Regions from separate parts of the Rhizobium sp. WYJ-E13 genome, predicted to be linked through region 1. Evidence: riboswitches for the same ligand, from Rfam matches in the RefSeq annotation. Region 1 holds a riboswitch; the other holds the start of a gene.
The links. Region 1 has a riboswitch for thiamine pyrophosphate ahead of thiM (hydroxyethylthiazole kinase). Riboswitches for the same ligand answer to the same signal wherever they lie in the genome.
Positions count from the first base shown of each region.

Region 2: linked by a shared signal. The riboswitch ahead of KQ933_RS18160 (Ykof family thiamine-binding protein) and the one ahead of thiM (hydroxyethylthiazole kinase) in region 1 are both predicted to bind thiamine pyrophosphate.

Region 1 is NZ_CP076854.1:561,956-577,552, reverse strand. Features, by position in the region: gene KQ933_RS24235 (carboxyl transferase domain-containing protein) at 1-1,388, shown strand, start outside; gene KQ933_RS24230 (biotin carboxylase N-terminal domain-containing protein) at 1,398-3,263, shown strand; gene KQ933_RS24225 (MaoC family dehydratase) at 3,263-3,715, shown strand; gene KQ933_RS24220 (CoA ester lyase) at 3,712-4,551, shown strand; gene KQ933_RS24215 (extracellular solute-binding protein) at 5,017-6,375, shown strand; gene KQ933_RS24210 (carbohydrate ABC transporter permease) at 6,501-7,385, shown strand; gene KQ933_RS24205 (ABC transporter permease subunit) at 7,396-8,310, shown strand; gene ugpC (sn-glycerol-3-phosphate ABC transporter ATP-binding protein UgpC) at 8,324-9,433, shown strand; gene KQ933_RS24195 (endonuclease/exonuclease/phosphatase family protein) at 9,448-10,482, shown strand; gene KQ933_RS24190 (aldehyde dehydrogenase (NADP(+))) at 10,742-12,265, shown strand; TPP riboswitch at 12,427-12,525, shown strand; gene thiM (hydroxyethylthiazole kinase) at 12,578-13,378, shown strand; gene thiE (thiamine phosphate synthase) at 13,375-14,010, shown strand; gene thiD (bifunctional hydroxymethylpyrimidine kinase/phosphomethylpyrimidine kinase) at 14,007-14,819, shown strand; gene KQ933_RS24170 (spermidine synthase) at 15,017-15,597, shown strand, end outside.
Region 2 is NZ_CP076853.1:3,646,658-3,662,254, reverse strand. Features, by position in the region: gene KQ933_RS18225 (primosomal protein N') at 1-1,187, shown strand, start outside; gene KQ933_RS18220 (DUF4345 domain-containing protein) at 1,266-1,655, shown strand; gene KQ933_RS18215 (F0F1 ATP synthase subunit delta) at 1,911-2,477, shown strand; gene atpA (F0F1 ATP synthase subunit alpha) at 2,477-4,006, shown strand; gene KQ933_RS18205 (F0F1 ATP synthase subunit gamma) at 4,035-4,919, shown strand; gene atpD (F0F1 ATP synthase subunit beta) at 4,942-6,369, shown strand; gene KQ933_RS18195 (hypothetical protein) at 6,369-6,611, shown strand; gene KQ933_RS18190 (F0F1 ATP synthase subunit epsilon) at 6,611-7,018, shown strand; gene KQ933_RS18185 (sugar transferase) at 7,179-7,856, opposite strand; gene KQ933_RS18180 (acyltransferase) at 8,079-9,293, opposite strand; gene KQ933_RS18175 (ABC transporter substrate-binding protein) at 9,359-10,369, opposite strand; gene KQ933_RS18170 (ABC transporter ATP-binding protein) at 10,377-11,132, opposite strand; gene KQ933_RS18165 (ABC transporter permease) at 11,129-11,920, opposite strand; gene KQ933_RS18160 (Ykof family thiamine-binding protein) at 11,935-12,543, opposite strand; TPP riboswitch at 12,534-12,647, opposite strand; gene KQ933_RS18155 (NADPH-dependent FMN reductase) at 12,838-13,413, opposite strand; gene soxR (redox-sensitive transcriptional activator SoxR) at 13,495-13,959, shown strand; gene KQ933_RS18145 (SDR family NAD(P)-dependent oxidoreductase) at 14,051-14,821, shown strand; gene KQ933_RS18140 (helix-turn-helix transcriptional regulator) at 14,923-15,264, shown strand; gene KQ933_RS18135 (LysR family transcriptional regulator) at 15,338-15,597, shown strand, end outside.

The DNA.
Region 1 (15,597 bases):
CACTGGCGGCGAACGGCATGTATAGCGACGAGGCGCCGGGGGCCGGCATCATCACAGGCATCGGCCGCGTTTGCGGCCGCGAGGTGATGATCGTTGCCAATGACGCCACGGTCAAAGGCGGCGCTTATTTTCCCCTCACGGCGAAAAAGCACCTGCGGGCGCAGGAAATCGCCATGCAGAACCGGCTGCCTTGCATCTATCTAGTTGATAGCGGCGGTGCCAATCTTCCACATCAGGCCGAGGTCTTTCCCGACCGCGATCATTTCGGAGCGATCTTCTACAATCAGGCGCAGATGTCGGCTGAAGGCATTCCGCAGATCGCCTGCGTCATGGGAAGCTGCACGGCCGGCGGCGCCTATGTGCCTGCCATGTCCGACGAGACGGTCATCGTGCGCAATCAGGGCACGATCTTCCTTGCCGGCCCGCCATTGGTGAAGGCTGCAACCGGCGAGATCATTTCGGCCGAAGAACTCGGCGGCGCCGAGACCCATGGCCGCCGCTCCGGTGTCGTCGATCACGTCGCCGAAAACGACGAGCATGCGCTGCTTCTCGTCCGCGATATCGTCGCCAGCCTCAACAGCGTAAAATCGGTCGATATCGACATTCAGGCCCCGCGCCCGCCGAAACTCGATCCGCAAGATCTTGGTGGCATCATCCCCGAGGACGTTCGTTCGCCCTATGATGTGCGCGAAGTCATCGGCCGTATCATCGACGGTTCGGAACTGCATGAGTTCAAGCCGCTCTACGGCACGACGCTGGTCTGCGGCTTTGCCCGCATCTGGGGCATGCCGGTCGCCATCATCGCCAATAATGGCGTGCTCTTTTCCGAGAGTGCGCTGAAGGGGGCGCATTTCATCGAGCTCGCCTGCCAGCGCCGCGTCCCGCTGCTGTTCCTGCAAAACATCTCCGGCTTCATGGTCGGCGGCCGTTATGAGGCCGGCGGCATCGCCAAGGACGGGGCGAAGCTGGTCACTGCGGTTGCGACTGCGATCGTGCCGAAAGTCACCGTCATCATTGGCGGCAGTTTCGGCGCCGGCAATTACGGCATGTGCGGCCGCGCCTATCGGCCGCGCTTCCTCTTCACCTGGCCGAACAGCCGCATCAGCGTCATGGGCGGCGAACAGGCCGCCTCAGTGCTCGCGACCATCCGCCGTGACGCGATGGAGGCACGCGGCGAAAGCTGGCCCGCGGCAGAAGAGGAGGCCTTCAAAGTGCCGATCCGGGCTGGTTATGAGGCGGAGGGCAATCCCTATTACGCCACCGCCCGCCTGTGGGACGACGGCATCATCGACCCGCGCCAGACGCGCGATGTGCTGGGCCTTGCCCTTTTCGCCTGCCTGAATGCGCCGATCCCGAAAGGGCCGCGCTTCGGTCTCTTCCGGATGTGAGGTCGTGCAATGATGGAAAGCCTGCTCATTGCCAATAGGGGCGAGATCGCCCGCCGCATCATCCGCACGGCGAAAGCCCTCGGCATTCGAACCATCGCCGTCTATTCCGAAGCCGATGCCGGCCTACCCTTCGTGAGGGAAGCAGATGAGGCGGTCGCCATCGGCCCGCCCCCGGCGCGCGAAAGCTATCTTTCGCAGGAGCGCATTCTGGAGGCTGCCCACAGGACCGGGGCTGCCGCAATTCACCCCGGTTACGGCTTCCTCTCGGAGAATGCCGATTTTGCGGAAGCGGTCGAGAATGCCGGCATCATCTGGGTTGGTGCACCACCTGCCGCAATCCGCGCCATGGGGCTCAAGGATGCCGCCAAGCAACTGATGCAGGCAGCCGGCGTGCCGGTCACGCCGGGCTATATGGGAGAGGATCAGAGCGACGAACGGCTCGCTGCCGAGGCGGATGCGACAGGTTATCCCGTACTCGTCAAGGCCGTCGCCGGTGGCGGCGGCAAAGGCATGCGCCGGGTCGACCGTCGAGAAGACTTTACTGAACTGCTTGCCTCCTGCCGCCGCGAGGCAGCATCCTCCTTCGGCGACGAACGCGTGCTGATCGAGCGCTACATCACCAATCCACGCCATATCGAGGTACAGGTCTTCGCCGACCGCTTCGGCAATTGCGTCCACCTCTTCGAGCGCGACTGCTCCCTGCAGCGCCGACACCAGAAGGTGATCGAGGAAGCGCCTGCCCCCGGCCTCGATGCCGCCACCCGTACGGCAATCTGCGAAGCAGCGGTCAAGGCGGCAAAAGCCGTGAATTACGTCGGGGCCGGCACTATCGAATTCATTGCCGATGCCTCGCAGGGCCTGCGTCCTGACCGTATCTGGTTCATGGAGATGAACACCCGGTTGCAGGTTGAACATCCTGTCACTGAGGCCATTACCGGCGAAGACCTGGTATTATGGCAATTGAAGGTCGCCGCAGGTGAGCCGCTGCCGAAGCGACAAGACGACATCACGATGAAGGGCTGGGCCTTCGAGGCTCGCCTCTATGCCGAAAACCCTGCCTCCGGCTATCTGCCCTCGATCGGCCGGCTCGATCATTTGCATTTGCCGGAATACGTCCGGGTCGATAGCGGCGTCGAGGAAGGCAACGAGATTACCGCCTTCTACGATCCGATGATCGCCAAGATCATCGCTCACGGTTCGAACCGTGAAATCGCCCTCTCCAAACTCGCCAAAGCCTGCGAAAATATCGAAGTCTGGCCCGTCAAATCCAATGCCGGACTTCTGGCCCGCGCCGCCGCCGATGCGGATTTCCGCGCAGCAAAGGTCGATACCGGTTTCCTCGATCGTCACGGCGAGACCCTGCTTCCAAAAGAGCCTGACACGGTGACGATCGACAAGGCCGCTACGGCGCTGGCAGTAAAGGGCGAGACCGATCCCTGGTCCGCGCTTTCCGGCCTGCGCATATCCGGCACAAGCGACAGCCGCACGCGCGTCCGCGTTGGCGATCATCTCTATTGGGGCCGTGTCCGGCCCAGCCTTGAAACCAATGCCATCAGGTTCGGCGAAACCATGGTCCTTTTCGATGCCGGTAATGCCTGGCCGATCGGCCTGCCTGCCGCAAGTGAAGTTGAGGCGCACCAGGGCGCTGGCGATGGCGCGATCCTCTCGCCCATGCCGGGCCTTGTCATTTCGGTCGATGTTGCGGAAGGCGACCATGTCGCCAAGGGCGATCGGCTACTGACGGTGGAAGCAATGAAGATGGAACATACGCTGCGCGCGCCCTTCGATGGCATCGTCGGCAAATTACCTGTCTCCGCAGGTGTAAGAGTTTCGGAAAACCAGCTAGTCGCCAGCATCTTGAAGGGAGAGGAGTGATGGCCGGCCGTTATTTTGACGAGTGGACGGTCGGCGACCGCATTGTTCACGAGATCCGCCGCACGGTCACGGAAACCGACAACCTGCTCTTCACGACGCTCTCTCATAACCCGCAGCCGCTGCATCTCGATGCCGATTATGCGGCGGGGACGGAATTCGGCCGCATCGTCGTCAATGGCACGTTCACCTTCGCGCTCACTGTCGGCCTCTCGGTCGGTGATACGACGCTTGGAACGCTGGTCGCCAATCTCGGCTATGACAAGGTGACGATGCCGAAACCGGTCTTCATCGGCGATACGCTGCGGGTGGAAACTGAGGTGATGGAACTGCGCCGCTGCAACTCCCGGCCCGATGCCGGGATCATCACGTTCAAACATATCACGCTGAACCAGAAGAACGAGATCGTCTGCCAGTGCCTGCGCACTGCCATGCTGCAGGTGAAACCGTCATGAGGCTGCGGTCACTGCTCTTCGTGCCCGGCGATCGGCCGGAGCGCTTCGACAAAGCGGTCGCCTCGGGTGCCGATGCTGTCATCCTCGATCTGGAAGATTCCGTTTCCATACAGAACAAGCCGAAGGCGCGGGATGCCGTGCACGATTTCACCATGCGCCGCGCGGCCGATACGGCTCTTGTCATCCGGATCAATCCTCTCGCCTCGCCCTCCTTCGAGGACGATCTTGCTGCACTCAGCGATCTTAATCCCTTAGCGATCATGCTGCCGAAGTCGGAAGGTTCGGCATCCGTGCGCCAGCTCGCAAGCCGCCTCTCATCCTCCGTTCCCATCCTGCCGATCGCGACTGAAACGCCGGCGGCCATCTTCGAGATCGGCAGCTACCGGGATGTCGCGTCTCATCTTTGCGGACTGACCTGGGGCGCGGAAGATCTGCCTGCCGCGATCGGTGCCGCAACCGCCCGCGAGGTCGATGGACGGTATACCGCGCCCTACGAGCTCGCCCGTTCCCTCATTCTCTTTGGCGCTCACGCCGCCGCCATTCCTGCCATCGAAACCGTCTACCCCGATTTCCGTGATCTCGACGGCCTCACGGCCTACGCGGCCCGCGCGCGGCGCGACGGTTTCTCGGCCATGATGGCGATCCATCCGAGCCAGGTCGAAGCGATCAACCACGCCTTCACGCCGGATGCGGCGGAAATCGCCTGGGCGGAAAAAGTTGTGGCCGCCTTTGCCGTCTCGCCCGATATCGGCGTTGTCCAGATCGACGGGCGCATGCTCGACCTGCCGCATCTGAAACTGGCGAAACGCATTCTGGCGTCGCAAGGCCTTGAATAGCCCGGTTCAGGGACGCCGAAAGCGCCCAATAAACAAGCAAAATAACCGCAATGCCGCAAAATGAATATCAAATGGCGCATTTCGATAGCTCAACGCACAGCTGTGCAAAGCTGTTTTCGAGGTCGAAATCTTCTGGCGACAGGTTGTTCTTGATTGAGCCTCCGTGAGATTTGCGAAATCAACCTAATAATATAATCTATCAATAGAATTGAATAGCAGCAGATGCTTTCGTAAACTCAGCTATATTTCCTATATATATGAAATATAGACGACACCTACAACGAAGCGCGAGAAATTAATTTACCAGACACTCACAGAATGTTCAGGAAATTACGACATGAATATTTTGTGACAGAAGCTTTCTACTCTATTCATGTCATAGAAACTTCATTGGTTACCGCAAATTGAACCAGTTAATAGGGCGTGCGCTCAAGAGGGGGCGCGTCCTATTTTTCGAGGGTTCTCATGCAAGCCAAGCTTCTCGGCGCCGTAGGCGCCCTTCTCGCTTCAGCCTTCCTTGCTGCTGGTCCTGCCGCCGCCGCCGAAAAGACCAAGATCGACTTCTGGTTCGGTAACTCGGGCGACATCGCAAAGCGCGTTCAGGAACAGTGCGACCGTTTCAACCAGTCCCAGGGCGATTATGAAGTCGTCTGCACCAGCCAGGGCTCCTACGACGCCTCGCTGCAGAACACGATCGCTGCCTTCCGCGCCGGCAAGCAGCCGACCATCGCTCAGGTTTCGGATGCCGGTACGCTCGACATCATGCTTTCGGGCGCCTACTACCCGGCCAACAAGCTCATGAAGGACATGGGCTACAATGTTGACTGGAACGACTACTTCTCTGGTATCGCCGGCTACTACGCAACGTCGAAGGGCGAGATGTATTCGTTCCCCTTCAACTCCTCGACGGCGCTGCTGTACTGGAACAAGGACGCCTTCGCCAAGATCGGCAAGGACCATGCTCCGGCGACCTGGAAGGAAGCAGGCGAAGACTTCAAGGCTCTGAAGGACGCTGGCTACGCTTGCCCGCTCGGCTTCGACATCTCCAACAACGAAGTCTGGCAGTACATCGAGCAGTTCGAAGCCGTCAACGGCGAAGCGATCGCTACGAAGAAGAACGGCTTTGAAGGCCTCGACGCCGAACTGGTGTTCAACAAGAACCCGATGCTCGTCAGCTACGTCAAGGACCTGAAGTCCTGGTACGACAACAAGCTCGCCGTCATCAAGAACAAGGCTGTCGGCCAGACCTTCGTTGAAGCCTTCGCTGCTGGCGATTGCCAGGTCATCCTGACCTCCGTTGGCGACCATGGCAACGTCGGCCGTACCGCCAAGCAGGGCATGAACTGGGGCGTTTCGATGCTCCCGACCTATGGCGACGCAACCCGCCACAGCTCCTACGTTGGCGGCGCTTCGCTCTGGGTTTTGAAGGGTCATTCGGACGCCGAATACAAGGCTGCCGCTGCTTTCTTCAACTTCATCGCAAAGCCGGAAGAAGCTCTCACCTGGTCCACGGTTACCGGCTATATCCCGGTTCGTAACTCTGGCTTCGAATACCTGAAGAAGCAGGGCTTCTACGACAAGGCTCCCTATGCCGGTCGCGAACTTGCCATTCAGAGCCTGACCGCTTCCCCGGCCGGCGACACGTCTGCCAAGGGCATCCGTCTCGGTGGCCTGCTCCAGGTCCGCACCGAAATCGCGAACGGCCTGCAGGCAATCTTCGTCAACAATGCCGATGTCCAGGCTTCGCTCGACTCTGCTGCTGACCGCGGCAACCAGCTCCTGCGTCGCTTCCAGCAGACCTACAAGGGCGTTCAGCTCCCCTGATCGACTGATATGAGCCGCACCCGGCCGCTTTGGCGTGCCGGGTGCGTCTTTGCACATTCCCTACAGGCTCCGGAAGCGAGATCGCCGCCCGCGCCAGAACCAAACCAGGACGAAAACGACCACTCATGGAAAAGCGCGTCACTTTCTCCTCGACGACGATCGGCCTTCTCTTCGCATTTCCGATGCTGCTGCTGATCTTCGTCTTCTTCTACTGGCCAAGCGCGCAGGCGCTGTATTGGGCGTTCACGCTCGAGCAGCCATGGGGCGGCGGCAATGCCTGGGTCGGTTTCGACAATTTCAAACTGCTGCTGAGCGATCCGATCTATTGGGACTCCGTCACCCGCAGCATGATCTTCGGCTTCAGTTCGACTGTTATCGCCATGGGGTTGGCGCTCATCCTGGCGCTTCTGACGGATCGTGAACTGCGCGGCCACAAGATCTACCGGTCGGTCTTCATCTGGCCCTATGCGATTGCCGCTCCCGCTCTCGGCCTCGCCTTCCGCTTCATCCTGGCGCCGGAGGCTGGTCTTCTGTCGGTCATCAACCACGTCTGGCCCGGGCTCTGGAACCCGGCGCTTGACGGCAAGGATGCCATGATCGCCGTCGTCATCGCCTTTTCCTGGAAATATATCGGCTACAACTTTATCTTCTTCCTTTCGGCACTGCAGGGCATTCCACGCTCGCTGATCGAGGCGGCCGCCATGGACGGCTCGGGGCCGCTGCGCCGCATGCGGGATATCCAACTGCCGCTGCTGACCCCGACTCTGTTCTTCCTGCTGGTCATCAACATCACCGAGAGCTTCCAGGATTCCTTCGGTATCGTCGACGTAATGACCCAGGGCGGTCCGGCGCGCGCCACGGATCTCATGGTCTACAAGATCTATTTCGACGGCTTCAGGGGCCTCGATTATTCGGGTGCCGCGGCCCAATCCATGATCCTGATGGGGCTCGTCATCCTGCTCACCATTTTCCAGTTCCGCTTCATCGAGCGGCGCGTGCACTACAAGTGAGGTCGCAAACATGATCGAACGCACGCCAATATTCAATTTTGTCTGCTACACCCTGCTCGCACTCGGCCTGGTGATCGCACTCCTGCCTTTCCTGATCGTCGTCGTCGCATCGACACTCGATCTAGAGACCGTCAACCGCGTGCCGCTGCCGCTGGTTCCGAGCAGCCATTTCTGGGAGAACGTACAGACAGCCTGGGTTCGTGCCGATCTCGGCAACAAGCTGTTCCACAGCGTCATCTTCGCTGCCACGGTCGGCGCCGGCAAGGTCTTGCTCTCGGCCATGGCCGCCTTCTCGATCGTCTATTTCCGCTTTCGCGGCCGCTATCTGATCTTCTGGATCATCTTCATCACGCTGATGCTGCCCCTGGAGGTGCGCATCGTGCCGACCTATTCGATCGCCGCCAATGCGCTTCAGCCCTTCCAGGCGATCCTCGATGTCACCGGCATCAGCTGGCTTGTCGCGCAGGTCACCGGCATCCAGATCAAGCTTGAATGGGGTCTTCTGAATTCCTATCCGGGTCTCGTGCTGCCGATGGTCGCCACCGCGACCGGTACTTTCCTCTACCGCCAATTCTACCTGACGGTTCCCGATGAGCTTGCCGAAGCATCGAAGATGGATGGCTCAGGTGCGGTCCGCTTTTTCTGGGACGTGCTGCTGCCGCTGTCGCGCCCGAACATGATTGCACTTTTCACCATCATGTTCGTCTGGGCCTGGAACCAGTATCTGTGGCCACTGCTGATCACCACCGATCCGAAGTTCGGCATTGCCGTCACGCAGCTCAAGACACTCATCCCCTCCGAATTCGGCCTGCCCGACTGGAACGTCGCGATGGCCGGAACATTGATCATCATGTCGCCGCCGCTGATCCTCGTCATCCTGATGCAGCGTTGGTTCGTGCGCGGCCTAATCTCCACCGAGAAGTGAAAGGAACAGACCCTTGGCACCGATCTCCATCCGTGGCGTGAAGAAAAGCTATGGCAAGAACGCCGTCGTTCACGGCGTCGATCTCGAAATCCAGTCGGGCGAATTCATCGTCATCCTCGGCCCGTCCGGCTGCGGCAAGTCCACTCTCTTGCGCATGATTGCCGGCCTGGAAGAAATCTCCGGCGGCGAAATCGCCATCGACGGTCGCGTGGTCAACCAGCTTGAGCCACGCGAACGCGGCTGCGCCATGGTCTTCCAGAACTACGCGCTCTATCCGCATATGAGTGTCGCCGAAAACATCGGCTATGCGCTGAAAGTTTCCGGTGTGCCGAAGGCCGAGCGTGACCGCCGGATCGCCGAAGTCGCCAAGGCACTCAGCCTTGAACCCTTCCTCGAGCGTCGTCCGGCAGCACTCTCGGGTGGCCAGCGCCAGCGCGTTGCCATGGGCCGCGCCATGATCCGCGAGCCGAAGGTTTTCCTCTTCGACGAGCCGCTCTCCAACCTCGACGCAAAACTGCGCATCGCCATGCGTGCGGAAATCCGCCGCCTGCATCGCCGCCTCGGCGCCACCTCGATCTTCGTGACCCATGACCAGAACGAGGCGATGACGCTCGCCGACCGTATCATTGTCATGAACTCCGGTTATGTCGAACAGGTCGGCACGCCGGAAGAAGTCTATCACTATCCGGCAAGCCGTTTCGTTGCCGGCTTCGTCGGGACGCCGGCAATGAACCTGCTGGAAGGCCGCGTCAACGAAAACGGTGTCTTCATCTATGATGAAGGCCGGATGGTCGCTCTTCCCACCGAGCGCGGCAAGCAGCTTGCCGGCCAGCGCGTCGTTCTCGGCGTGCGCGCCGAAGCCGCCCGCCTCGTCTCTCCGGATGCGCCGGGCGCGCTCGTTGCGACCGCCGACTTCATCGAAGAGCTCGGCGCGAGCCGCGTCGTGCATGCCGATTTCGATGGCCTGCCTTTCGCCGTTGCCATGACCGATTCGGTCTCGCTGAAGACGGGCGACCGCATCGGCATCGCGATCGACCAGGATTCGATCCATCTCTATTCGGCCGACACCGGCGCAGTCCTCGTTGCTCCGGCTCGCACGGGCGCTGCCACCGTCGATGCCTGAGCCTGGCAGAGGTGATGAGCTTCTCTGATCTCGCCGCCGGCGATCGCAATCTCGTTGCGGTCGCCGTGGAGGTCCTTACCGTTCCCTCGGCCGCCTTTTTCGATGAGGCGCGCTCCGCGGACATGACGCAGGCTGAACATGACAGGCTCGCAGCAATCCTGCCGGCGCTTGCGACCATCGAAGTAGCGAAGATCTCCGGCGGCAGCGATATTGGCAACAGCTTCGTCGTCGCGGCGTGGAATGCCGAGCGGCTGAAGTATCATGCCCCCTCCATTGAACTCGTGCGCCAGAGCGGCGCCGATATCCTGCTTCTGAGCGAGGCCGATCTTGGCATGGCGCGTGCCGGCGACCGTCATACGGTTGCCGATCTCGCTCGTGATCTCGGCATGTCCTATGTTTTCGGCGTGGAATTCGTGGAACTCGGTCTTGGAAACTCCCGCGAGCGCAAACGGCATGAGGGGGAGACGAATTCAGTCGGCTTCCATGGCAATGCACTGCTTTCCCGCCTGCCACTGCAGGACGCGGCACTCATCCGTCTCGATGACGGCGGCACATGGTGGACGGATGCGAAAGACGGCCAGGGCCGCATCGGCGGACGTATGGCAATTGCCGCGAAGGTCGAAACCGCATTCGGACCGATCCTTGCCGTCAGCGTCCATCTGGAAAGCAAGACCGATGTCGAGGATCGCGCCAGGCAGACGAGGCGGCTGATCGAGGCCGTCGAAAGGCTCGCCGGCGACCTGCCCGTCGTGATCGGCGGCGATTTCAATACCAATATGCTGCCCAGTGGCTCACGCGAGCCGCGAGCACATGAGCCTCTTTTCGGCCTGGTTGCTGAAGCCGGCTACCATTGGGAAACGGGCAATGATTTCGTGCATACGCGCCGCGCCGGCCCGGACGGCGTGCCACAGCCGCCCTTCGCCCGGCTCGACTGGCTGTTCACGCGCGGCCTTGTGGTGAGCGATGCCGTGACCGTTCTGGCCGTCGATGCCGATGGCGTGGCGATCTCGGACCACGAATTGATCAAGGCGCGGTTTTCCGCACCCTGATCAGACGCTTGCGAAGCGTCTCGAGCCAGCGCTTCGTCCCTTCGGGCCAGCAGCTCTTTGGTCCACTTCTACGTCCTCGCCGCCACGAGCCCTTTGAGCGGCAGGACTTGGCTGATGAGACGACAATGGTAGCAGCCACCCGGGCAACAAGGTCGGTGTCGAGGCTATCCATTTTCCCGGACCATTGGGTAAAGATGTCGTGAAAATGAGAAAGCGAACGCCTATATAGATGCCGAATCTTTTTGAAAGGAACCCCATTATGACTATCAATGGAAGCCTGCTCGTTGCGGGATCGGAAAAGCGCGGCACGCGCGGCGAGCTTTATGGCGTCGAGGCAGCCACCGGCGCGGCTCTGCCCGTCTCTTTCGGTGGCGCCTCAGCAGAAGACGTCGAAGAGGCGACCAAGCTTGCATGGGAGGCCTTCGCCTCCTACCGGGAAACCGACCTGGAAACGCGGGCAGCCTTTCTTGAGACGATTGCCAGCGAAATCGAAGCGATCGGCGATGAGCTGGTCGTCCGTGCAATGGCAGAAACCGGACTTCCGCGCGGACGGATCGAGGGCGAGCGCGGCCGCACGATCGGACAGCTTCGGCTGTTTGCAAAGGAGGTTCGTGAAGGCCGGTTCCAGGAGCTTCGCTTCGATGGCGCGGATCCGTCCCGCAAGCCTGTTCCGAAGCCCGATCTGCGCCTGCGCAACGTTCCCCTCGGCCCCGTGGCGGTTTTCGGCGCATCGAACTTTCCCCTCGCCTTCTCCGTCGCCGGCGGTGACACGGCATCTGCGCTCGCAGCTGGATGCCCTGTTGTCGTCAAGGCGCATTCTGCCCATCCGGGCACGTCGGAACTGGTAGGCCGGGCCGTACAACGTGCCGTCGCCAGGGCCGGCCTGCATGTCGGCACCTTCGCGCTCCTCTTCGATACCGGCTTCGAGGTCGGACAGAAGCTCGTCGCCGATGCAAGAATTCGGGCAGTCGGTTTCACAGGTTCGCGCCGCGGCGGCACAGCGCTGATGAAGATCGCTTCCGAGCGCAAGCAGCCGATCCCGGTCTATGCCGAAATGAGCAGCATCAATCCCGTTATCTTCTTCCCCAACGCCCTGAAAAGCCGCGCGGCAGAGATTGCAACGGCTTTTGTAGGCTCGCTGGTCCTGGGTGCCGGACAATTCTGCACCAATCCCGGCCTCATTCTCGCCGTCGATAGCGAAGGTCTCGATACTTTCATTGCCAAGACGCGGGAGCTCCTGCCTGATGTCGACGCGCAGACAATGCTGACGGGCTCTATCGCCAAGGCATTCTGTGATGGCGTCGCCCGGCTGGAAAAGCATCCGGAAGTCCGCCTCGTCGCCAATGGCAAGCCGGGCAGTGAATTCGAAGGCACGGCCGCTCTCTTCGAGACGACGGCTGCGGCATTCCTCGCGCATCACGAGCTTCAGGACGAGGTCTTCGGCGCGGCCGGCCTTATCGTGCGCTGCCGCGATCTCGCAGAACTCGAGCGCGTCCTCGACGGCCTCGAAGGCCAGTTGACCGTCGCCCTCCACATCGCCAGCGAAGACGGGCCGGAAGCAAGGCGCCTCGTGCCCAAGCTGGAAATGCTTGCCGGACGACTGCTCGTGAATGGCTTCGGAACCGGTGTCGAGGTATCGCCCGCCATGGTGCATGGCGGCCCCTACCCGGCAACCGCCGACGGCAGATCGACCTCCGTCGGGACGCTCGCTATCTACAGGTTCTTGCGTCCGGTTTCCTATCAGGACTTTACGACTAACCTGCTTCCGGCCCCGCTGCGCTGATTGGATCGGGCTTGCCAAGCTCAAAACGCGGGGGCTTTTAGGAGACCATGCGAGAGGTTGGCAAGCTCCAAACCAACGCTGTGGCGCCAGGAGTGTGTCTCTTTCGTAAAACCGTCATTTTGCCAGTGACAGCGGCACCATTCTCTGCAAGAGAGAGTGCCGTTGAGAGACAGGGGCGCCCGTTTGCAAGAATGGGCTGAGAAGCACCCTTCGAACCTGAACCGGATAATGCCGGCGGAGGGAGTCGCTCGGGTGGCAGTCTGCTCTCTTGCATGATCGTACCCGTGCCTGCCCCGCCTGAAAAGGGGTACTATGGAGAACAAGACACCCGGAGCACTGTTGACGGCCATGCGCGCCAAGCCGCCGCTCGTGCAGTGCATCACCAATTATGTCGCCATGAACATCGCCGCCAATGTGGTGCTTGCGGCCGGGGCGTCGCCTGCCATGGTTCATGCAGCCGAGGAGGCCGGAGAATTTGCTGCGATCGGTGGCGCTTTGACCGTCAATATCGGCACGCTCTCCACTCAATGGATCGACGGCATGCATGCAGCAGCACGTGCTGCGAATGCAGGCGGCAAGCCGTGGGTTCTCGATCCGGTCGCCCATTACGCGACTTCCTTCCGCCGCAAGGCGGTTGCCGATCTGCTGGCGCTTCGCCCGACGATCATCCGCGGCAATGCCTCGGAAATCATCGCGCTTGCCGGCGGCGAAAGCCGCGGCCAGGGCGTCGACAGCCGTGACCCGGTGGAGCAGGCCGAGGCTTCTGCCCGGTTGCTCGCTGAACGGCATGGCGCAGTCGTCGCTGTCACCGGGGTCGTTGATTTCGTGACTGATGGCGCACAAGCGCTGCGCATCGAAGGCGGCTCGCCGCTGATGCCACAAGTCACCGCTCTCGGCTGCTCGCTGACCTGCCTCACAGGCGCTTTTGCCGCAACCATTGTCGATGATCCCTTTGCAGGCGCAGTTGCGGCGCTCGCCACCTTCGCGGTTGCCGGCGAAGAGGCGGCGAAAGACGCTGCCGGCCCGGGCTCCTTCTCCTGGCGCTTCCTCGATGCGCTCGCCGCGCTTGATGGCTCGACACTGGATGCAAAAGTCAGGATCAATGCCGCATGAAAGACTTTGACCTTTCCCTCTATCTGGTCCTGGATCCTGATCTTTGCGCCGGTATCGGCATGGTCGAGACGACACGGCTCGCCGTTGCGGGTGGCGCGACCATGGTGCAGCTTCGCGACAAACATGGCGGAACGGCAAGAATGGTGGAGACTGGCCTTGCCCTGAAAGAGGTCCTGAAGGGTACAGGCGCGCTGCTGATCGTCAATGACGATGTGGAGGCGGCCGTTGCAATCGGCGCCGACGGGCTGCATATCGGCCAGGACGATACGGGGCCAGCCGCCGCACGTTCGATGATCGGACCGGACATGATCCTCGGCCTGTCGGTGGAGACCGAAGCTCTGGCAACGGCAATCGACCCTGGTATCGTCGATTATGCCGGTATCGGACCAGTCTTTGCCACCCCAACCAAGACGGACCACAAGCAGCCGATCGGCTTTGACGGGCTGGCGAGACTGGTAAAGGCTGCACCCGTTCCAACAGTTGCGATCGGCGGCCTGAAGAGCGAGCATGTCGCTTCCGTCTTTGCAGCAGGCGCCGAGGGGCTCGCTGTCGTCTCGGCGATCTGCGGTACGCTTGATCCGAAGGCTGCGACGCTTCGCATTGCCGATGAAATCAGAAAGGTCAGCCGATGATCCGCAACGTTTTGTCCATTGCCGGCTCCGACCCATCCGGCGGCGCTGGCATCCAGGCCGATCTCAAGGCTTTGTCGGCCCGTGGCGTTTATGGCATGGCGGCGCTGACGGCGTTGACGGCGCAGAACACGCTGGGTGTGACCGGCGTGCATCTCGTGCCGCCGCATTTCGTCGCCCAGCAGATCAAGGCCGTCTTTGCCGATGTTCGCGTCGATGCCGTCAAGATCGGCATGATCGCCAATGCCGGCATCGCCGAAGCGGTTGCCGAGGCGCTGGCGCCCCATCGCGGCATTCCCATCGTCATCGACCCCGTCATGATCGCCAAGGGAGGAGCGGCTCTCCTCGACCCGCAGGCCGTTGATGCGCTCACACGGCATCTGCTGCCGCTCGCTACGCTCCTCACCCCTAATCTGCCGGAAGCCGCCGCGCTGCTGCACGAAGAGTGTGCCCAAAACCGTAAGCAGATGGCCTCGCAGGCCGAGCGCCTCCGGGCACTTGGTCCCGCTGCCGTGCTGGTCAAAGGGGGCCATCTCGAAGGCGACGAGAGCCCGGACGTGTTGTCGATCGCTTCCGGTCTTCACTGGTTCGAAGCCAGGCGTGTGCCGACGAAGAATACGCATGGCACGGGCTGCACCCTGTCCAGCGCCCTTGCTGCGGAGCTTGCCAAGGGCGTTTCGCCGCAGATGGCGGTCGCAACCGCCAAGGCCTATCTTGCGCAAGCGGTCGCGGCTGCGGGCGAATTGACGGTCGGTTCCGGGCATGGGCCAGTCCACCATTTTCATGCCCTGTGGAAAGGCGCCGGGCTCTGAGGCGGATCACATTTCAAAGATTGTCAGACGGCCCTGCTCGGCCTCTTCGTCGACCGCTGCAATCTACGACCGCATCGGCAAGGGCCGTGGTCGAATATGAGGCGGACCATTTCATGCGTGTGGTCTGAGAGAGGTTTGTTGGCATCGGCTGCCGGCCTATGCTAGTGGACGGTCCCCTTTACCGAGACGAAACTGCCATGCTCCCCTGGATCCAACTCGATTCCGCGACCATTCCCGGCGAAGGCGGTGAGTTGCGGCTGAAACAGCGCGGCAGCGAATTCTCGATCATGCTCGGCGCCAACGAGCTGATGAACAGCCGGCTCAGCGGTTCCGAAGAAGCGCTCGCCACGCTCTCTCACGACCGCATCAAGTCGCATCCAAAGCCAAAAATCCTGATCGGCGGGCTCGGCATGGGTTTTACGCTGCGGGCTGCGCTCGCGATCCTGCCAGAAGATGCAAGCGTCGTCGTTGCCGAACTGGTGCCTGCGGTCATCGCCTGGGCGCGCGGTGCGATGGCCGAGGTCTTCAAGGGATGCCTCGACGATCCGCGTGTCGCAATCCATCAGGGAGATGTCGAGGAAGCTATCCGCGCCGGCAAGGCCAGCTATGACGCCATCCTGCTCGATGTCGATAACGGCCCCGATGGCTTGACCCGCAAATCCAACGACCGGCTTTATGATTTCGCCGGCCTGAAATCCGCCCGCGAAGCACTCCGCCCTGGCGGCGTGCTCGCGGTCTGGTCCTCCGGACCGGATCCATCCTTCACCCGCCGGCTGAA
Region 2 (15,597 bases), on a different replicon from region 1:
ACGCGCGCGACATGGCTGTTGTACGGGGTCGGATCGGCGATTTTCCTGTTGTGCTCGTTTCGGCGACGCCTTCTGTGGAGAGTCAAGTCAATGGCCAGAGCGGACGCTACAGCACGATCCATCTGCCGACACGTTTCGGCGACGCGGCACTTCCCGACCTGCATCTCGTTGACTTACGACGACACCCCCCTGAGCGCGGCGGTTTCCTGTCACCCGTGTTGATCCGGGCGATCGGTAAGACGGTAGAAAAGGGCGAGCAGGCGCTGCTTTTCCTCAATCGCCGAGGTTATGCGCCGCTGACGCTCTGCCGTGTCTGCGGCCATCGTTTCCAATGCCCGCAATGTTCGAGCTGGCTGGTCGAGCATCGCTTTCGCCGGCAACTGCAATGCCATCAATGCGGCCATACCGAGCCGACGCCAGAGGCCTGCCCGGAATGCGGAACGCTCGACCACCTCGTCGCCTGCGGGCCGGGCGTGGAGCGCATCGCCGAAGAGGTGGAGCGGCATTTTCCCGATGCGCGTACCATCGTGCTCTCTTCCGATATCATGGGCGGGGTGAAGCGGCTGCGGCTGGAGCTCGATGCCATCGCCAAGGGAGAGGCGGATATCGTCATCGGTACACAGCTCGTGGCCAAGGGGCACAATTTTCCGCTGATGACGCTTGTCGGCATCGTCGACTCGGATCTTGGGCTCGCGAATGGTGATCCGCGCGCGGCGGAGCGGACCTTCCAGCTTCTTTCGCAGGTCACGGGTCGTGCCGGCCGAACCGGGCTCAAGAGCCATGGGCTGCTGCAGACCTATCAGCCGCAGCATCCGGTCATGCAGGCGATCGTGTCGGGCGATGCGCGGGCCTTTTACGAGCGCGAAATCAGCGAGCGGGAGCGTGCGGTGCTCCCACCCTTCGGCAGGCTCGCCTCCATCATCGTTTCGGCCGATACGCGGCATGATGCGGAGAACCATGCGCGCGGCATGCGCAACGCTGCACCCCAGGTTTCAGGCATTTCCGTCCTCGGTCCGGCGGAGGCGCCGCTGGCGCTGGTGCGCGGCCGCCATCGTTTTCGTCTTTTGGTGCATGGACGCCGGAATTCCGACATGCAGGCCTATCTGCGGGCGATGCTGTCGCAATCGCCGAAAGAGCGCGGCTCTGTTCAGGTGCAGCTCGACATCGATCCGCAGAGCTTCCTGTAGATCATTGCTGCCCGACATTTCCGGATGCGGCCGATCATGGCATAAACGCAGAATCAGCTGATGATTTGGGGTCGAGGCATGGAACTCTACTTTCCGACGGAATTTGGCGAGCAGCTTGCCTTCGGTGCGGCAGCCTTCACGGCGCTTGCCGGCTTCGTCATCATGTTCGCGCCTGGCCTTGCTATGCGAGCTTTCGGTTTGGCGCCCCGCGGCGAGCGGCGCGAAGGTTTTAGCGAAGTCCGATCAATGGGCGGCCTCTATCTTGGCCTCGGCCTTGCCACGATCATGCTGGCGCAGGACTGGACCTATCTGGCGCTTGGAGCAGCCTTCGCGATGGCGGCTTTCGCACGCATCATTTCCATTCTGTCTGATAAGGGGAGCACGCTCCTCAATTATTTACTTCTGGTTGTGCAGGCGGCCGTCGCCGCGCTGCCGCTGCTCCACGTTTTCGGCTTCCTGCAGGGCTGATCTGAAGCGGAAAAGAAGGTGTTTCACGGGCCGCTTTCAGGTGTTTCCGTAATTTTGCAGACAGAAAATCAAGCGAAACACGTATTCGGGCATTACGCGTGTTGCGAGTCCGGATATCCTATGTTAGACGGACCCCGAATTTCGGAAGAAGCAAGAGGCTTCTCTTGCGATTTCTGGGGGAAATCAAAACGAATTCAAGATCATAAGTTCGGCGCCCGCCGAAAGTCCGATTTTGAATTGAAATCAGGGAAATTTGTGCCCGTGGCAGACACGTCCCAGCTTACTTCTGGTGTTGCAGAGCGCTATGCCTCGTCGCTTTTCGAGCTGGCTCTCGAAGAAGGCGCGGTTGACAGCGTTACCGCTGATCTCGACCGGTTCCAGACCATGCTGGACGAAAGCGACGACCTGAAGCGCTTCGTTCTCAGCCCGGTTTTTTCCGCAGAAGATCAGCTCAAGGGCATCGTTGCTATCGCCGAAAAGGCCGGCATCTCGGGCTTCTTCGCCAATTTCCTGAAGGTCGTGGCGCGTAACCGCCGCCTGTTTGCCCTGCCGGGCATGATCAAGGCCTTCCGCATCATTGCTGCCAACCATCGCGGCGAAATTTCTGCTGAAGTCACTTCGGCCCATGCTCTGAACGCGGAGCAGGAAAATGAATTGAAGGCGGCGCTGAAGGGCGTCACCGGCAAAGACGTGGCGATTGCTGTCACGGTTGATCCGTCAATTCTTGGTGGCCTGATCGTCAAGGTCGGATCCCGTCAGATTGACACGTCTCTTCGTACCAAACTCTCTACCCTTAAGCTTGCATTGAAAGAGGTCGGCTGATGGATATCCGCGCTGCGGAAATTTCCGCAATTCTTAAAGACCAGATCAAGAACTTCGGCAAAGAGGCGGAAGTCTCTGAAGTCGGCCAGGTTCTCTCCGTTGGTGACGGTATCGCTCGCGTTTATGGCCTGGACAACGTTCAGGCTGGTGAAATGGTCGAGTTCCCCGGTGGCATCCGCGGCATGGCGCTCAACCTTGAATCCGACAATGTCGGTGTCGTTATTTTCGGCTCCGACCGCGACATCAAGGAAGGCGACACCGTAAAGCGCACCGGCGCGATCGTCGACGTTCCGGTTGGTCCGGAACTGCTCGGCCGCGTTGTCGATGCTCTCGGTAACCCGATCGACGGCAAAGGCCCGATCAACGCGACCCGCCGTTCGCGCGTGGACATCAAGGCTCCCGGTATCATTCCGCGCAAGTCGGTTCATGAGCCGATGTCGACCGGCCTCAAGGCTATCGACGCTCTGATCCCGGTCGGCCGCGGCCAGCGCGAACTCGTCATCGGCGACCGCCAGACCGGCAAGACCGCCATTATTCTCGATACGTTCCTGAACCAGAAGCCGATCCACGACAACGGCCCGGAAGCGGACAAGCTTTTCTGCGTCTACGTTGCCATCGGCCAGAAGCGCTCCACCGTTGCCCAGTTCGTCAAGGTTCTGGAAGAGCGCGGCGCGCTGAAGTACTCGATCGTTGTTGCCGCCACGGCTTCCGATCCGGCTCCGATGCAGTACCTTGCTCCGTTCGCAGGCTGCGCAATGGGCGAATACTTCCGCGACAACGCTCAGCACGCGCTGATCGGTTACGACGACCTGTCCAAGCAGGCCGTTGCCTATCGTCAGATGTCGCTGCTGCTGCGCCGCCCGCCGGGTCGCGAAGCTTATCCGGGCGACGTTTTCTACCTGCATTCGCGTCTCCTTGAGCGCGCTGCAAAGATGAACGACGACAAGGGCGCTGGTTCGCTCACCGCTCTGCCGGTCATCGAAACGCAGGGCAACGACGTTTCGGCCTTCATTCCGACCAATGTGATCTCGATCACGGACGGTCAGATCTTCCTCGAAACCGACCTGTTCTACCAAGGTATCCGTCCGGCCGTTAACGTCGGCCTGTCGGTTTCCCGCGTCGGTTCTTCGGCTCAGATCAAGGCGATGAAGCAGGTTGCCGGCTCGATCAAGGGCGAACTCGCCCAGTATCGCGAAATGGCCGCCTTCGCCCAGTTCGGTTCGGACCTCGACGCTGCAACGCAGCGCCTGCTGAACCGCGGTGCACGCCTGACCGAACTCCTGAAGCAGCCGCAGTTCTCGCCGCTGAAGACGGAAGAGCAGGTCGCCGTGATCTTTGCCGGCGTCAATGGCTATCTCGACAAGCTGCCGGTCGCCCAGGTCGGCAAGTTCGAACAGGGCCTGCTGTCCTACCTGCGTTCGGAAGGCTCCGACATCCTCGATGCGATCCGAACGGAAAAGGCTATCAGCGATGCTACGAAGGGCAAGCTCACTGCTGCTCTCGACAGCTTCGCTAAGTCTTTCCAGTAATCGGGCACTAGGTTAGGACGGATAACGGATGCCTTCACTTAAGGATCTGAAAAACCGGATCGCCTCCGTCAAGGCGACGCAGAAGATCACCAAGGCGATGAAGATGGTCGCCGCGGCGAAGCTTCGGCGTGCCCAGGAGGCGGCCGAGGCCGCCCGGCCTTACTCGCAGCGTATGAATGCGGTCCTGGCGAACATCGCCAAGGCTGTTACCGACGCGGACGGTGCGCCGGCCCTGATGACCGGCACGGGCAAGGACCAGGTTCATCTGCTCGTCGTCTGCACGGCCGAACGCGGCCTGTGCGGCGGCTTCAACTCGCAGATCGCCCGCTTCGCACGCGATCATGTCCGCAGGCTCGTCGCTGAAGGCAAGACGGTTAAGATTTTTACCGTCGGCAAGAAGGGTTATGACATCCTGCGTCGCGAATTCGCGTCGATGATCGTCGAGCGCAAGGAATTGCGCGACGTCAAGAAGATCGGTTTCGAGAATGCCGACCAGATCGGCAAGCGTCTCATCGAGATGTTCGATGCCGGTGAATTTGACGTCTGCACGCTGTTCTACTCCGAGTTCAAGTCGGTGATCAGCCAGGTTCCGACCGCGCAGCAGCTCATCCCGGCCAAGGCTCCCGAAGTTGTCGCCGAAGATGCGGACCATGCCGGCGCTGTCTACGAATACGAGCCGGATCCGGCGTCGATCCTTGGCGATCTGATCCCGCGCAATATCTCCGTCCAGATCTTCCGCGCTCTCCTTGAGAACGTCGCGGGCGAAATGGGCGCCAAGATGAGTGCGATGGACAATGCGACGCGCAATGCTGGTGAGATGATCAACAAGCTGACGCTGAGCTACAACCGTCAGCGTCAGGCGCAGATCACCAAGGAACTGATTGAAATCATTTCGGGCGCGGAAGCGCTCTGAGTTAGGAAAAGAGGGTAAGAAAATGGCTGAGGCAGCTACCCGCTCTGTCGGCAAAGTCACCCAGGTTATCGGCGCTGTCGTCGACGTTGCTTTCGAAGGCGAACTGCCGGCGATTTTGAACGCGCTCGAGACCGACAATAACGGCAACCGGCTGGTTCTCGAAGTCGCTCAGCATCTGGGCGAAAACGAAGTCCGCACCATCGCGATGGATTCGTCCGAAGGACTCGTTCGTGGTCAGCAGGTTATGGATACCGGCGCTCCGATCTCGGTTCCGGTTGGTGACGAAACGCTCGGCCGTATCATGAACGTCATCGGTGAGCCGGTCGACGAAGCTGGTCCGCTGAACACCGCCCACAAGCGCGCCATCCACCAGGACGCTCCGGCCTATGTCGAGCAGTCTACGGAAGCGCAGATCCTTGTCACCGGCATCAAGGTCGTCGACCTTCTCGCTCCCTATGCAAAGGGCGGCAAGATCGGTCTGTTCGGCGGTGCGGGCGTCGGCAAGACCGTTCTCATCATGGAACTGATCAACAACGTCGCTAAGGCGCACGGTGGTTACTCGGTCTTCGCAGGCGTGGGTGAACGTACCCGCGAAGGCAACGACCTTTACCACGAAATGATCGAATCGGGCGTCAACAAGCATGGCGGCGGCGAAGGCTCCAAGGCTGCGCTGGTTTACGGCCAGATGAATGAACCGCCGGGCGCCCGCGCTCGCGTCGCTCTGACGGGTCTGACGGTTGCAGAACATTTCCGCGACCAGGGCCAGGACGTTCTGTTCTTCGTCGACAACATCTTCCGCTTCACGCAGGCTGGCTCGGAAGTGTCGGCTCTGCTCGGCCGTATTCCTTCGGCCGTGGGCTATCAGCCGACGCTCGCGACCGACATGGGTCAGATGCAGGAACGCATCACCACGACGACGACCGGCTCGATCACCTCGGTTCAGGCCATTTACGTTCCGGCCGACGACTTGACCGACCCGGCACCGGCAACTTCGTTCGCCCACCTGGACGCAACGACGGTTCTGTCGCGCTCGATCGCTGAAAAGGGTATCTACCCGGCCGTCGACCCGCTTGACTCCACGTCGCGCATGCTCGATCCGCTGGTTGTCGGCGAGGAGCACTACGAGATCGCTCGTAAGGTTCAGTCGACGCTGCAGCGCTACAAGGCCCTGCAGGACATCATCGCCATCCTGGGCATGGACGAACTATCTGAAGAAGACAAGCTGTCGGTTGCTCGCGCCCGCAAGATCGAGCGCTTCCTGTCGCAGCCGTTCTTCGTTGCCGAAGTCTTCACCGGTTCGCCGGGCAAGCTGGTTGCTCTCGAAGACACGATCAAGGGCTTCAAGGGCCTCGTCAACGGCGATTACGACCATCTGCCGGAAGCTGCTTTCTACATGGTCGGCTCGATCGAAGAAGCTATCGAGAAGGCCAAGAAGCTCGCTGCTGCTTGATGAGCGACGCTCTGGACGAGATGATGTTCTGCTGCGACACCCTCAAGAGTGTCGTGGCCGAACTTCCTGAACCGGCGGCGCCGACTATCTACCGTGCCGACAACGGCGTGATGATGATGGTTGTCGGGCTGGCTCAGACCGAGGAAGGCCTTGGCTATCTCGACCAGGCCATAGTGTACTGCCCGTTCTGCGGGACCAAATTGCAAGATGCAAAAGCCATAGCCGAGAAGGTAAGTCACTGATGGCTGACAATTTCAATTTTGAGCTCGTTTCGCCGGAGCGCCTGCTGCTGTCGGAAATGGTGACCGAGGTCGTCATTCCTGCCACCGAAGGCGAGATGACTGTTATGGCCAACCATGCCCCGACGATGACGACCATCAAGCCGGGCATCGTAAGCGTTCGTTCCTCTTCGGGCTCGAAGCAGGATTACGTTGTGTTCGGTGGTTTCGCTGACGTCCTGCCGACCGGCTGCACGCTGCTTGCCGAATCTGCCGTTCCGGTGGAAGAACTCAACAAGGACGAACTGACCCGTCGCATCGAAGCTGCGAAGAAGGAACTTGAGGATGTCGTGCACCACGAGCACAAGTCCAAGCTCGAGCACTTCATCATGGAGATGACCCGCCTGCAGGGCATGGTCGGTCAAGACTGATCGGTTCAGTCAGACATCATAGATTGAACAGAAAAGCGGCCTTCAGGCCGCTTTTCTCATGGGAGAACATGCTGCCCCTTATCCCGGCGAATGCTGTAAAACAAAACAGCCGGTATCTCACCGCCGGCCCGATCGATTTCGCCCGTGAAAATTCAGTATCTCAGAACCCGGTGCCGCCGCGCAATTCGGACAGCAGCGTGCGGAACATGATCTTCATATCCAGCCAGATGCTGAAATTTCTAATGTAGTAGATATCGCTGGCAATGCGGGCGCGCGCTTCTGTCGGTCGATCTGTCGGACCGCGCCAGCCGCGCGTCTGGGCAAGGCCGGTGATGCCCGGCCGCATCAGATGGCGGTAATGATATTCGGGCACCAGTTCCTCGTAGAGCATGCCGGCTGCGCGCATATTGATCGCGTGGCAGCGGGGGCCGACGAGCGACATATCGCCCTTGATGACGTTGAGAAGCTGCGGAAGCTCGTCGATGTTGGTCTTGCGCAGGAAGGCGCCAATCCGCGTCACGCGCCGATCACCCTTGACAGTCTGCTCGACGCCAGTCGGATCGCAGAGATCGGCCCGCATGGAGCGAAACTTGTAGACGGTGATCTTGCTGCCCTTCAGGCCCCAGCGAACCTGCCGGAAAAACACCGGCCCGCCGTCATCGATCACGATGAGAAACGCGATCACCAAAAGAACTGGAAACAGAATAATCAGCGCGCTTGTTGCACCGAAAATGTCGAAAGCTCTCTTCAATCCGAGCTGAAATCCGTTCCGGCCATCCAATGCGGCAAAGTTTTCGGGCTGGCGAATATTGGAATTCGCTGCGTCGCGAGCCTTCATCCTCACTGTTTTTACAGCGAAAGCCGTATCTTGAAGCTTATTTGAAGTAAACACGTTCATTAAGCAACGTCCGTGGAAATACTCGTATATTGCATCGCGCTGGCACAAATACATGGGCGGGATCGGTTTGTCACCCACCTCCCTAACGTTTTCGTAACCATAACGGAGCCAAATTTGGGAGTATTTCGAAATATGTCTCGGATATTTTTAATGGGTTGAGAATTAACTATATTGTTTAATGGCTGAATTCTTGCGCGTTATGCGTGCGGCGCTTCGTATTGCCGGTCGTTCGAGAGCGAAATAGCTGAGGCTTGCGAAAAGAAAAATGATCGACGTCGCGAAGGCGCAGCCGATAAACCAGTCCTGTACCGGATCGTCTCTGCCGATCCCGAATATCGCCGGAGAGATCGTCTGCATCGAGGTCAGCACGATATCCTGCCAGATATAGATCCCGAATGAGATGGTTGCCGTAGAGCGCATGACGATATTGTCGAGCAGTGCCGCAAGCAGCACGGAGCGCGAGAGGGTCACAAAGGCGGCAGCGATCAGAACTGGAAACAGCGGAAAGGCATAGGGAATTCCGAGCCATCCGTAGGCTTCCCAGGGTCCGCCTGTCGAAAGCGGCAGCTGGAGGCCGGCGGCGGCGAGGCAGGCGAGTGCGATGATATCGAACGAGATCCGACGTTTTCGCGGCAGCAGGATCTGAATGCCGGCTGCGAGTGTGCCGAGCGCAAAAACGGCGAAAAAACCGATGGGATTGTAGCTGGGCATCCACTCCTTCGCGCCGCCCTGCATGCCATATTGCCAGCCACGGTCGATCTCATTGGGCGGGAAAAGCACACGGAAGGTTTCATGGGCGATCAGCGTCACGGCAATGATGCCGAGCCAGGCAAGGCGCGTGACGGGCGGAGAACGGCGGTTTTCCGGGATCGCGAAAAGCCAGAGGAAACAAAGCGGCAGCAGCACGTAGCTCGTCGCTTCGAAAGAGATGGACCAGAGCGGGCCGTTGCCTTCGACAGGAAAGAAAGTGCGCCAGTGCCATTGGCTCATGAAGAAAAGGCCGCTGGCATAGCGCAGAGTAAGTTCCGGTGTCAGCACATGTCCAAGTAACGTGATGCTGAGGATGAAGCCCGCCGTCAAAGCCACCCAATAGCCGGGTACGATGCGGGCCGCGCGGCGTAGCGCATAGATGCGCAGATCAGGCATCGTATTGCCCGCATCAAGGGAACGCCAGAACGGCAAGGCCAGCAGGAAGCCGCTGAGGACGAAGAAGATGGCGACGCCGAAATTGCCGAAGCGCAAGGCAGTCAGCGTCGGTCGCAATTCTTCGCCGAGCTTGGTGAGGTCGATGCGCAGAATGAGATGGTGAGTGAGGACCAGCAGGCAGGCGGTTGCACGCAAGAAATCCGCTCCGGCCACCCGGTCCTGCTGCTGCATGTCGCTCCCTCGCTCCTTGCGGGACTTTGCAGTGAAAAGCTGCTGCCCGCAAGGGCGGGCTCGTCTCAGCCAAGGAGACTGTTGGTGTAGTAGGCGGAAAAGTCGGGCTTTTCCGTCAGTGCCGTACCGTTGGCATCGAGGAGGATGCCATGATCGAACAGGAAAGTGCCGATCGCTTCGGCCTTGGCCGGATCGATGGTGCCGATCGCGCCGTTTTCGCTCCTGAGGAAATGACCCTCGACGAGGGCCTTCTGCGATGCCTTGACAAGATCGGTGTTGAGCAGTGCGCCATTGCTGCCGGCGATCAGGAGGTCGCAGGCCTCGTCCGGATTGTCGACAGAATGGGCGTAACCCTTCAGTGTTGCCTGGATGAAGGCGCGGGCATTTTGCGGATTGGCCGCAAGATAGGCGTCGCTGGAAGCGATCGCGGTCGTCTGTTCGTCGGGAATGCCGTAATCGCTGTAGCGCCAGCGGCCGACCTGCCGGTTCTCGAGCTGGGCGGCAATGCCCTCCCAGGTGTAGATTTCCAGGGTGAAGTCGATGGCGCCGTTGTCGAGCGCCTCATAGGCTGAAGTGCCGAGCGTGACATTCTGGAAGGTGCCCTTGCCGCCGTCGTTGCGGATCATCGCGGAGACGAGCGCCTCCTCCCATGCGCCGCCGAAGCCACCATAGGTCTTACCATCAAGGTCTTTCGGGCTCTTGATGTCGTCACGGCCGCCCTTGAAGATCAGCCTGCCGGTTTCCGTCTGCACCACGGCGTAGACGAGCTTCACATCCGCGCCGGCGGCGCGCTGGGTGAAGGTTTCGATTTCCCCGCAGATGCCGAAATCGGCAACGCCGTTCGCGACCAGCGTGCCGGCGCTGGTATCGGCATAGGGCAGGATTTCGACATCGAGGCCGGCTGCTTCATAGAAGCCCTTCGCCCTGGCGACATAGATGCCGATATGATTGGTGTTCGGCGTCCAGTCGAGCGCGATGCGGACCTTTGCGGCAGCGGACTGGGCGAAGGCCGTGCGGCCGACGAGGCCTGCAGCCATGGCGGCAAAAAGGGTTTGTCGGCGGGTGAGAAGCATCAGGACCTCCTCAGGTTCTTTGCGGATGCAGCAGTGTTTGAAGGATTTCTGTTTCGATCGTCTGTGCGGCCGGGGAGCCGAGATCGGCAAGCGTGCGCGGTCTTGCCAGCGGCACCTCGAATTCCCTGACCACAGCTGCCGGGCGGGCGGAAAGCACATAGATGCGGTCGGACAAAAAGACCGCCTCGCGCACATCATGTGTAATCAGCAGCGCCGTCCAGCGATGATCGGTCCACATGCCTTGCAGCCATTCCTGCATCTGTGTGCGGGTCAGTGCGTCGAGCGCTCCGAAAGGCTCGTCGAGCAGCAGCACATCCTGCCGCTGGATCACAGTGCGCAGCAGCGCCGCACGCTGGCGCATGCCGCCCGAAAGGGCCGCGGGATAGTGGTTTTCGAAGCCGGCAAGGCCGAAGCGTTCGAAGAGAGGGGCAGCGACGGCGCGCGCTTGCCTGCGACGCATGCCATGCACTTCGAGGCCGAGGATCGCATTGTCGATCACGCTTCGCCACGGCATCAACGCATCGCGCTGGGGCATGAAAGCGAAGGCATGCGCAGCCTGTGAGAGCGGAGTGCCGTCGAAGAGAATGTCGCCTTTATCGGCCAGCAGTGCCTGTGTCAGCAGCCTGAGGATCGTCGACTTGCCGGAGCCAGAGGGGCCGACGATCGAAACGAATTCACCTCTGGCGATATGGAGAGAGATGTCCTTCAGCACCTCCATGCCATCAAAGGACTTCGAGATGTTCTTAAGCTCCAGCATCCCGCTCATCGGCGTTTCTCTGCGGCGGATTGCCAGGGCATGGCGAGACGCTGGATCGCCAGCGTAAGGCCGAAAAGGCACAGCGTCAGAAGGGCACTGAGAACGACGGCGGCGAGCACAAGATCCGGCCGGAAATTGTTCTTGGCGTTGAGGATGTAAATCCCCAGGCCACGGGAGGCGCCTGCATATTCGGCAAAGATCGCGCCGACCACGGCATAGGTGATCGATATGCGCAGACCCGCAAAGAAGAAGGGCATGGCGGAGGGAAGTCGCGCCAGGCAGAAGATGCGCCAGCGGCTCGCCTTCATGGAACTCAGAAGCTCGGCAATATCTCCGTCCGTCGATTCATAGCCCTGCAGCAGGGCGACCAGCAATGGGAAGAAGGTGACGAGCGCGACGAGCAGAAGTTTCGGCAGCAGCCCGAAACCGAACCAGAGCACGACCAGGGGCGCAATCGCGACCAGCGGCAGCGTCTGGCTGACGATGAAGAGCGGCAGCAGCGCGCGACGCATGAAGGGCACGAAATCCATCAGCACCGACGAGACGAAGGCAAAGACCAGCGACAGGGCAAAACCGCCGAGCGTTGCACTGAGCGTCGGCCAGGTATTGTCAAGCAGCGCCTGCCTGTTCACCCAGCTTTGTGTGAGGATGCGCGAAGGCGAGGGCAGGATGGAGGGTTTGATGCCGGAGAGATCGACATAGAGCTCCCAGACAGCCAGGAAAGCAAACACGGCAAGAATGGCAGGCAAGGCCCGCCTCAGTGTCGCAAATGTGGAATCCGATTTCGATAAGGTCATCGCCGTCAAGCGTCTCAGGCTTTGCTCGGGCTGTTCGCGGAGACCGTGATATCCAGCGTCACATGGCCTTCTGGATCGCCGAAGCGATAGAAGGCTTCGTGAATGGTCGCGAAGATCGCGCCGGCATCGCCGCGCAGCTTGGTGCAGAAATTCTTGGAGCGGTCGAATGTGCCCGAACGCTTCAGGAAATCGATGCAGCCATAGATCTCGTCCATATGCGTGCCCGTTCCCATAACATAGAGAGAAAACTGGGCTGCCGTTGCCCGGCCGGTCTGTTTCGTATCCCTGACTGCCGTGATCGCGGCCTCGACGCGCTCGGCAAGCGGCTCGGACCGGCTGGAAGACAAGCCGGCGCCGCAGATCGCATCATCCGGTTCGCCGGGGCAGCCACGCGAGATGGCGGCGGACAATACGCAATGCTCGCCGCTTGCGGCAGCCGAGACGAAGAGGTCGCGCATGGCGGCAAACAGCACGTCGGGCGGGCCGACCATCAGGGTAGAAATATCGTCGGTTTCGATGCGAAGACGATCGCGATAGGGCTCGAGAGCCTTGATAGCGTCAAGGATGATGCCGACGAAATTGCCGGACATCGGATACAGGGACACTTGCGCGCCGGAAAACATTTGGACCTCGCTCCGCTGGCATTACCCAGATCAGCTTTGAAGGGTCCGGAGGCATGCGCCTCACATCTCAGCCCCGGCAGTTCGGAGCTCCCCCGTGAAATTGTGGCGGAAACTAACACCGGGTTTGCGATACTGCAACCGCAAAATTCCTACCCGGCTACACGGTCGGTATGAGGGCGATGACCGTTTGGGAGCACCTGTTAGGTGTCGGGGAAGGAAACACCCGGACGGAGGCCCTGTCCGGGTGTCCAGCCGCTTCCGTACCTGCCAGAAACGGAACCGGATGTCGTTGTCTCAGGCGGCTACACCGGCATAAGGAGTGTCGCTGCGGGCGGTGATCAGCGCTTCAGTCCACCATTGCAACTGGGCCATCATTCGCGAGAGCCGGCGCAACGCATCCTGCGGATCCTGCAGCCAGCCTTCATTGTCGAAACGACGCCAGGGGGAGTTGAAGCTCACGGCGTCGCAGATCGTGACGGCATGGAGTTCGGCGAAGACGAGGCGGAGCTGTTCAACTGCCCGTAATCCGGCGGAGACACCGCCATAGCAGACAAAGGCAATCGGCTTGCCGTGCCAGGGCTCGATGAAGAGATCGATGAGGAACTTCAGTGAGGCGGTGAAACTGTGGTTATATTCCGGGGTGACGAGGATGAAGCCATCGGCCTGGTGAAGCCTGTCCGTGAGCCGTCTTGCCTCCGGATGATGCGGCGCATGCTCTCGCGGCAACGAAAATGCCAGCGGATCGATGATGTCGATCTTGAATTGCGGAAAGCGGGCCAGCTCTCTTTCGAGCCATTTCACCACCCTGTCGCAGATGCGGCCCTCACGCGTGCTGCCATAGATGACGGCAAGCCTCATGGGTTTCTGCATGCATTGCTCCTTCTCGTATCGCCTTTACGGCCTCGGGAGCGCAGTCTATAAAACCTCAACTAACATTGAGGTCAATAGGCCATGCAGCAGAATTCGACATTCTCGTTGAGCAAGCTCCTGACGGTGGGCGAGGTGGCAGAGCGAAGCGGGCTTGCTGTTTCTGCCCTTCATTTCTATGAGACGAAGGGGCTGATCTCCAGCATCCGCACCCGCGGCAACCAGCGCCGCTACGGCCGCGACGTACTACGGCGTCTCGGCATCATCAAGGTGGCGCAACGCGTCGGCATCCCGCTTGCCGAAATCCAGACTGCGTTCGAAACCCTGCCGCAGAGCCGTACGCCGACAGTCGAGGATTGGCAGAGGCTGTCGGCGCTCTGGAAAGATGATCTCGATGCCCGCATCAAGCGGCTGAGCCTGCTGCGCGACCATCTGACGAGCTGTATTGGCTGTGGCTGCCTCTCCATCGACGCCTGTCCATTGCGCAATCCCTTCGACGTTCTCGGCAGGCAAGGCGCCGGTGCGCGGCTTCTGGACCCGGGTGCTTAGACCTTCGGGCTTTCTTTTGGCTGATGGCCGCATATGTTAGGCCCTGGTAGTGCAAGCAGCGGGACCGGCCGCTCGCAAGGAGGAGAGCTTCGTGTTTCATCCCAAACTGTTCGAGAACCGCAATGTCGTCGTCACGGGGGGCGGCCGCGGTATCGGCCTGGAAATTGCCCGACAGTTTCTGGATTGCGGGGCGCGCGTACTCGTTCATATCGGGCGTGATGGGGAGCGCGAACTGCCGGATTTTCTGCTGACAGCCGAATCGGAGCGGCGGGCGCTGCTGCTGCCGGCAGATTTCCTGCATCCGCGCGGGGCGGCAAAGTTTGCGGAGGAGGCGCTTGAATTCTTCGATGCGCTGCATGTGCTGGTCAACAATGCCGGTACCATGCATGGCCGCTTTCTGGCCGGAGAGCTCACCGATGCCGAGTACGAGACCATCGTGCGCCTCAACCAGACGTCGGTGGTGGAGTTGACGCGCGCTCTGCTTCCGGCGCTGCGGGCGGCGCAAGGTGCTGCCATCGTCAACACGGTTTCGATTTCGGCGCTGACCGGCGGAAGCCCTGGTTCGGCGATCTACTCCGCATCGAAGGCTTTCGTTGCGACCTATTCGAAGGCGCTTGCCCGGGAGCTCGCGCCTGACGGTATAAGGGTCAATTGCGTCTCGCCCGGAACGATCGATACCGATTTCCATGCACGCTATTCATCTCGCGAAAAACTGGAGCAGACTCGTAAGTCTATCCCGCTGCAGCGGCTTGGAACAGCGGAGGATTGCGCGCCTGCCTATCTCTTCCTGGCGGCCCCTTCACTCTCCGGCTACATCACAGGTCAAGTCCTGGAGATCAACGGTGGTCAGCTTATTTGCTGATTTGGTTGGACTTTTTTTGGTACTTCATGACAATTGACCAATTCGCTTCTGCGAATATGATAGTGTACTGATCTACCTTATTACCTCCTTCCGAGAAGCAAATGCCATTGCCTAAACCGAAGCCGGGCATGACTGGCCAGGACTTGCAGAAGCTTGCTAACAAAGCCCACGAGGCGAGTGATCTCCTGAAGGCGCTAGCCCATCAGACCCGGTTGCTCATCCTTTGCATCCTGTCGGAAGGGGAAAAGACGGTCGGCGAAATCGAGGATATCCTGGGTATACAGCAGGCTATGGTGTCCCAGCAGCTTGCCCGGTTGAGGCTCGAAGGTCTCGTCAATACGCGGCGCGAAGGACGGCTCGTCTATTACAGCACAGGTAACGAAAGCGTTCTGGCTTTCCTCGAATCACTTTTCAGTCTCTTTCCTGTTGCCGAGAAAAGTTAGAGCCCACGGCTCTTGCGAAGCGGTGGACAAGCCGCAAAAATAGGCCTCGTCTCGAATTCGGCAGGGAGGCCGGATGATCGACAAGCTGGAATTCTTCATTGCGCTCGCCAACGAAAAACATTTCGGCCGTGCGGCAGAGGAATGTGGCGTCTCCCAACCAACGCTTTCGGCCGCCATTCGCCAGCTCGAGGATCAACTCGGCGTCATGCTGGTGCAGCGCGGCTCTCGCTTTCAAGGATTGACGCCGGAAGGGCAGCGCGTGCTCGAATGGGCGCGGCGTATCGTCGGCGACACACGCACCATGCGCGAGGAAATGCGCGCCGCCCGCAAAGG